3 regions of the Sanguibacter sp. HDW7 genome follow, and region 1 is predicted to be linked to each of the others. Evidence: predicted binding sites of a transcription regulator. Region 1 holds the regulator's gene; each other region holds the start of a gene.
What was found. Region 1 encodes HrcA, which represses chaperone genes, less so after heat shock. Its sites were predicted from a motif close to TTNGCACTCGNNNNNNNCGAGTGCNAA; they were not measured.
Positions count from the first base shown of each region.

Region 2: the regulator HrcA is predicted to act here: its motif matches at 1,050-1,076, upstream of G7063_RS11965 (FmdB family zinc ribbon protein).
Region 3: the regulator HrcA is predicted to act here: its motif matches at 1,436-1,462, upstream of groES (co-chaperone GroES).

Region 1 covers NZ_CP049862.1:2,032,250-2,034,511, forward strand. Annotated here, with positions in the region: gene dnaJ (molecular chaperone DnaJ) at 1-604, opposite strand, end outside; gene hrcA (heat-inducible transcriptional repressor HrcA) at 663-1,697, opposite strand; gene G7063_RS09410 (DUF3097 domain-containing protein) at 1,846-2,262, shown strand, end outside.
Region 2 covers NZ_CP049862.1:2,651,926-2,654,187, forward strand. Annotated here, with positions in the region: gene G7063_RS11960 (penicillin acylase family protein) at 1-929, opposite strand, end outside; gene G7063_RS11965 (FmdB family zinc ribbon protein) at 1,127-1,402, shown strand; gene G7063_RS11970 (SAF domain-containing protein) at 1,495-2,190, shown strand; gene mscL (large conductance mechanosensitive channel protein MscL) at 2,230-2,262, shown strand, end outside.
Region 3 covers NZ_CP049862.1:732,267-734,528, reverse strand. Annotated here, with positions in the region: gene G7063_RS03430 (WhiB family transcriptional regulator) at 1-112, shown strand, start outside; gene G7063_RS03425 (GNAT family N-acetyltransferase) at 225-893, opposite strand; gene groES (co-chaperone GroES) at 1,004-1,300, opposite strand; gene G7063_RS03415 (magnesium transporter) at 1,516-2,262, opposite strand, start outside.

The DNA of each region.
Region 1 (2,262 bases):
GCACGCGCCCCTCGCCCGCGCAGTCGACGCACGGCTCGGGGATCGTCGTGCCGTGACCCTGGCACGCCGCGCACGGCTGCGTCGTCATGACCTGACCGAGGAACGAGCGCGCGACCCGCTGGACCGAGCCACGACCCTGGCACACGACGCAGGTCTGGACGGACGTGCCGGGACGCGTGCACGCGCCCCCGCACGTCGAGCACACGCGCGCGGTGTCGATCGTCACCTCCTTGCGGGCGCCGAACGCAGCCTCCGCAAGGTCGATGTCGAGGCGCAGGAGCGCATCCTGGCCGCGCCGCGTACGAGGCACGGGTCCACGCTGCGCCTGGCCGCCGCCGAAGAACGTCTCGAAGATGTCCTGGAAGCCGAAGCCGCCCGCCTGGCCGCCGCCCGGCGCCGACGGATCCGTCCCCATGTCGTAGGCCTGGCGCTTCTCCGCCGTGCCGAGCACCTCGTAGGCACGCGTCACGTCCTTGAACCGGTCGGCGCCCTCGTCGCCCGCGACGTCCGGGTGGAGCTCGCGCGCGAGCTTCCGGTACGCCTTCTTGATCTGGTCCTGCGTCGCGTCACGCGGCACACCGAGGATCTCGTAGTAGTCCGTCACAGGTGTTCTTCCTGGTGGTGGGTGGAACGGGCGGGCACGGCGCAGAGCGCCGGCCCGGTCACGTCGTGATGATGCGGGTGAGGTAGCGCGCGACCGCACGCACCGCGGCGATCGTCTGCGGATAGTCCATGCGGGTCGGGCCGATCGAGCCGAGGAGCGCGACCGCATCGCCGTCGGCACCGTAGCCCGCCGTGACGACCGACGTCTCGCTGAGCCCGACGTGCGGCATCTCGTGTCCGATGCGCACCGCGACGCCAGCGGAGTCCTCGGTCATCTCGGTGAGCAGGCCGAGCAGGACGACCTCCTCCTCGAGCGCCTCGAGCACGGGGCGCAGCGCGTGCTCGAACCGCATGCCGGAGCGCGCGAGGTTCGATGTTCCCGCGAGCACGATGCGCTCGTCCGACTCCTGCCCGAGCGTGTGGACGAGGAGGTCGGAGATCTCCCGCAGGAGCGGGCGCTCGGCCTCGACGAACTGCTCCGGGAGCGACTCGAGCGCGGTGCGCATCTCCGGGAGCCTGCGCCCCAGGCCCGCCGCGTTGAGGCGCACGCGGAGGCGGCCGAGCGCTTCCTCGTCGACGTCCGCCGCGAGATCGAGCGTGCGCTGCACGACACGGCCCGTGTCGGTGATGACGACGACGAGCAGGCGCGAGGGCCCCACCGGCACGAGCTCGAGGTGTCGCAGCCCGGACCGGCTGAGCGACGGGTACTGGACGACCGCGACCTGCTGGGTGAGGTGCGCGAGCAGGCGCGAGGCCCGCACGATGACGTCGTCGAGGTCGACGGCGCCGTCGAGGAACGTCGTGATCGCGCGGCGCTCGGGCTGCGAGAGCGGCTTGACCTCCGCGAGGCGGTCGACGAAGAGGCGGTAGCCCCGGTCCGTCGGCACGCGCCCCGCCGACGTGTGCGGCTGCGCGATGAGGCCCTCCTCCTCGAGGACGGCCATGTCGTTGCGGATCGTCGCGGGCGAGACGCCGAGGCGGTGGCGCTCCGCGAGCACGCGCGAGCCGACGGGCTCGCGCGTCGTCACGTAGTCCTCGACGATCGCGCGGAGCACGTCGAGGCGACGGTCCGCAGCCGTTCCGTACGTCGACATCCGTGCTCCTTCCTCGCCGGTCCCACGCCCGGGACATTCGCACTCTCGGGCTCCGAGTGCCAATCCTACCCGCGCCTGCCCGCCCCCGGTCAGCGACGCACACCACACGCTCCCCCGGACCGGACGCCCGCCACCGTAGGGTGGCCGGGTGCACGACCGCTACGGATCCGACGTCCTCGGGGGCGACCCCGCGTCCCACCACCGCCGCCGCCCCGTCTCCCGCCCCGTCCCCGCCGAGCGCGGGACCGTCGTCGAGGAGGTGACGACCGGCTGGGTCGGCGCCGTCGTCCGCGTCGAGAAGTCCGGCGGCATGCACGTCGTCGAGCTCGAGGACTCACGGGGCAGCACCCGCACCTTCCCGCTCGGCCCCGGCTTCTGGATCGACGGTGAGCCCGTGCTCCTCGAGCCACCCGTCACCTCACGCGCACCCGTCGCCCCCACGCGCACCGCGTCCGGCTCGGTCGCCGTCCACGGCGGACGCGCCCGCGTCGCCCGCGGCGCCCGCATCCTCGTCGAGGGCAGGCACGACGCCGAGCTCGTCGAAAAGGTCTGGGGCGACGACCTG
Region 2 (2,262 bases), 620 kb from region 1:
AGGTCGCCGGAGACGACCCACGAGTTGGAGCCGGTGCCCTCGCCGCGGCCGACCTGGTGCGGCACGGCAGCGAGCGCGTCGGCGGTCGCGTCGAGCGCCGCGCGGACTCCCGCGTCCTCGAGCGGGAGGCCGTCGTCGGCGCTGTTCGCGCCACCCGTGCCCCCCTCGACCGCGGCTGCCGCGGCGCGGCGCTCGTCACGGGTCGTCGCGGCCTCGTCGGCGTCGAGGATCGGAGGGTTGGCCGCGTCCGGGTACGCCGGGAAGAGCGACTCGACGAGGTCGACGTCGCGCAGCGTGCCGTACGCGGCCGCGCGCTCGAGCTCCTCGTCGAAGTTGCCGCGGAGGTCCCACGCCATCGCCTTGAGCCATGCGACGGAGTCGATCGGCTGCCACGGCTCGGGGTCGGAGACGTTCACCTGGACGCCGAGCACCGCGTACTCGAGCGCGAGCTCGGACGGCGAGCGGTCCGTGAGGTACGCGTTGACGCCCTCGGCGTACGCGGTGAGGTTGTCACGCGTGTCCTGGTCGAGGAGGTCCCACTCGCGCTCCGCGACGCGCCGCCACCCGAAGGCGCGGATGACGCGGTCCGCGGAGATCGCGTCCGGGTTGTCCCCGACGAGCTCGGAGAGCCGGCCCGAGGTGACGTGGCGGCGGTAGTCCATCTCGAAGAAGCGATCCTGCGCGTGGACGTAGCCCTGCGCACGGAAGAGGTCCGCGCTCGTCGTCGCCGTGATGTAGGGGACGCCACGCGCGTCGCGCTCGACGGTGACGGGGCCGACGAGCCCGTCGATCGTCACCGCGCCCGAGGTCGTCGGGAACGAGCGGCGCACGACGACGACGGCCGTGACGGCCGTCGCGACGAGGACGACGACGAGCAGCGACACGAGGGCGAGGAGCACCTTGCGAGGTGCGGAGAGTCGGCTGAGCACGGGTCCGAGCCTAGTCCCGACCACCGACAACGGCAGGGGTGGTCCATCGAGCCGCGCGACGCGAGCACCTCGCGACGTGTGACGGGCCGCACGGCGCGGCGCGCGCCGTCGGACGTATAGTTGGCACTCGGAACGACGGAGTGCCAGCCCACGGCGGCCCGTCGCGGCCCCGCACCCGCCAGCAAGGAGAGAGAACCGTGCCCACCTACGCGTACACGTGCACCGCGTGCGGTCACAGCTTCGACATCCACCAGTCCTTCGCGGACGACGCCCTCACGGTGTGCCCCGAGTGCTCGGGCCGGCTGCGCAAGATCTTCTCGACCGTCGGCGTGACGTTCAAGGGCTCGGGCTTCTACCGCACGGACTCGCGCTCGGGCTCGTCGTCGAGCGTGTCCTCGACGCCCTCGAAGCCGGCCGCATCGCAGCCCGCGGCGTCGACGCCCGCGGCGAGCAAGGCGTCGGGCGCGGCCTGACGCCGCCGGGCAGCCCGCCCACAGCGACGGCGGCCGCCCGGCCCGTCCACATCACCCGAGCTCCCACGGCGATGTCGACCTAGCGTCGGCCCATGACCCGACCCCACCGGCCCGACGCCCGCGGGCGTTCCGTCGCCCGGAGCCGACGCGCCCGCGCGTTCCGCGTCCTCGCCTGGCGCGGCCGGCACGTCCTCGTGAGCCTCGCCCTCGGGGTGCTCGCCGCAGCCGTCGTCACGGCGGCGAGCCCTCCCCCACCCCCGCAGCGTGCGGTCGTCGTCCTCGCGCACGACGTCGTCGCGGGCGAGCCGCTCGAGGCGTCCGACCTCACGAGCACGACCGCCCCCGTCGACGGGGCGCAGCCCTGTGCGCTCACGACGCCCGGCGACGCCGTCGGCGCCTCGCCCGCGGTCGACCTCACGCGCGGCACCCACCTGTGCCCCGAGCTCCTCGTGCGCGGCACCGCCGACCTGCCGCCCGGCACGGCGGCCGTGCCCGTGCGTCTCGCCGACCCGCGCGTGGCCGCGCTGCTCCTCGCGGGAACCCGCGTCGACGTCGTCGTGCCCTCCACCCCCGACCCCACCGGGGACACTGCGGCCGCCGAGGGCCGCGTCCTCACGCACGACGCCCTCGTCCTGCCCGCTCCCGCGGCCACGGAGGACGAGGGCGGGCTGCTCGGCGGGACGACGGCGGCCGAGCCTGTCGTGCTCCTCGCGGTCCGGGTGAAGGACGCGCCGGTCGTTGCGGCGTCGGCGGTTTCGGGGGGCCTCGCGGTCGTCCTCGTGGGATGATCGGCGCGCACACAGCGGACACAGCGCAGGAGGAACGCCATGAAGGACATCTTCGAGGGCTTCAAGAACTTC
Region 3 (2,262 bases), 1.3 Mb from region 1:
GTGCCGTGAGCAGGCGCTCCGCATCCGCGAGCCCTACGGCGTCTGGGGCGGCCTCTCCGAGGACGACCGCGCTGCGATCCTTGCCGACCCGCGCCGCGCGCAGGCCGTCTGACACCAGCATCGACGGACCCCGCAGCCCTCGACGGGCTGCGGGGTTCGTCGCGTCCGGGGCGCAGCGGCCCGCACGGTCGGGTCGACGCGGCCGTGGGCGTGGGCGCCAGTGATCAGTCTCGGGCCGGCTCGATCCCGAGCTGCCGCCGCACGCCCTCGATCCCCTGCAGCTCGACGGCCGGCCGCTCGGCCGCGAGCCACGCGGTGCGCGTGAGCCGGAAGCGACGCGACTCGACGACCTCGTCGCCCCGGGACGCACGGTGCACGCCGTTGTCGACGTAGCCGACCTTCTCGCTCACGCGCTGCGAGCGCGGGTTGTCGACGAACGCCTCCGACGTCACGTCCTCGGCGCCGAGGCCCTCGAACGCGAGGTGGACCACCGCGCGTCGCATGCGCGTGCCGATCCCCCTGCCCTGGTGCTCGAGCCCGAGCCACGAGCCCGACGCGACGGTCCGGCGGACAGGGAAGTGCTTCGCGAAGATCGACTGCATGCCGACGAGCTCGCCGCCGACGAGCACCGCCAGCTCGAGGTTCCAGGCGTCGGGGGCGAGCGCGGCCCGCGCGCCCCAGTGGTAGGCGAGCAGTCCGCGCCGCAGCGCGTCGGGCTCCGCCTGCGTCCACGGCACGAGGAAGGGCATCGCGTCGGGCGCGTGCACGCCGCGGACGGCAAGGTCGGCGAGCTGCAGCAGGAGCTCGTCGTCCGCGAAGCGCAGCTCGAGATCCCCCTCGATGACGCGGAGCGCGGCGATCGGCCAGGCCTCGGTGAGCGGTGTCGTCGTCATGCCGGAACGCTACCCGCGCGGCCTCGGCGACGCACGGACTTTTGTCCGGGTATGACGGAACCCCGCCGCCCCAGGAGGGGCGGCGGGGTTCCGGCGTCGCGGGGCTGGTGTCAGCCGGCGACAACGGCGAGGATGTCGCGCACGGAGAGCACGAGGTACTCCTCGCCCGCGTACTTGACCTCGGTGCCGCCGTACTTGGAGTAGATGACCTTGTCACCCACGGCGACGTCGAGCGGGATGCGGTTGCCCTTGTCGTCGACACGGCCGGGGCCGACAGCGAGGACCTCGCCCTCCTGCGGCTTCTCCTTGGCGGTGTCCGGGATGAACAGACCGGAGGCGGTGGTCGTCTCGGCCTCGATCGCCTTGATGACGATCTTGTCCTCGAGCGGCTTGATGGGGACCGACACGTCGGACCTCCCCTTCACGTTGTGGCTACGGATAGGTGGGCGTGGACGGGGACTGCCGGGCGCCGTCGCGGGGGTCGCACCGAGTCCTCGTCCCATCTCGCGAGGAGATGTTCCACCCCCAAATCTAGGCCCGGGTTAGCACTCGGTCAACATGAGTGCCAGCACGCCCAGGGCTGTCCGCCACGGGCGGAACACCGAGGCGCGACGCACCCCGTTCAGCCGCCGAGCTGCGTGACGAGCACGCTCGCGACGGACAGGTAGATGACGAGGCCCGTGCCGTCGACGAGCGTCGTGATGAGCGGCCCGGAGACGACAGCCGGGTCGACGCCGAACCTCCGCAGCACGAAAGGCAGCGTCGAGGCCAGGAGCACCGACCACAGGACGATGAGCACGATCGCGACCGAGACCGTGAGCGCAACCTCCCCACCAACGCCGAGCACGAGCGCGCGCACCCACGCGAGGCCCGCGATGCACGCCGCGAGCAGCACGCCCGTCGTCATCTCCTTGCGGACGACCGCGAGCACGTGCCGCGCCCGCACCTCCCCGAGCGCCATCGCGCGCACGAGCGTCGTCGTCACCTGGGTCCCGGTGTTCCCTCCCGTCCCGATGAGCAGCGGGATGAAGAACGTCAGCGCGACGACGGTCGCAAGCTCGTCCTCGAAGTGCCGCAGCACCGAGCCCGTGCACATCTCGGCGACGAAGAGCACGGCGAGCCAGCCGACGCGCCGCCGCCACAGGAGCCACGGCGACGCCTCGAGGTAGGGCACGTCGAGCGGGGACGAGCCGCCCTGACGGTCGGCGTCCTCGGTCGCCTCGGCATCGGCGGCCACGGACATCGCGGCGCGCAGGTCTGCGACGAGCACGTCGGTGCGGCTGCCGTCGGGCCCCACGACGCCGACGCGGGTACCCGGGTCGGCAAGCAGGTCCAGGAGCGCGGTCTCCGCGCGCGTCGTGACCTCGGC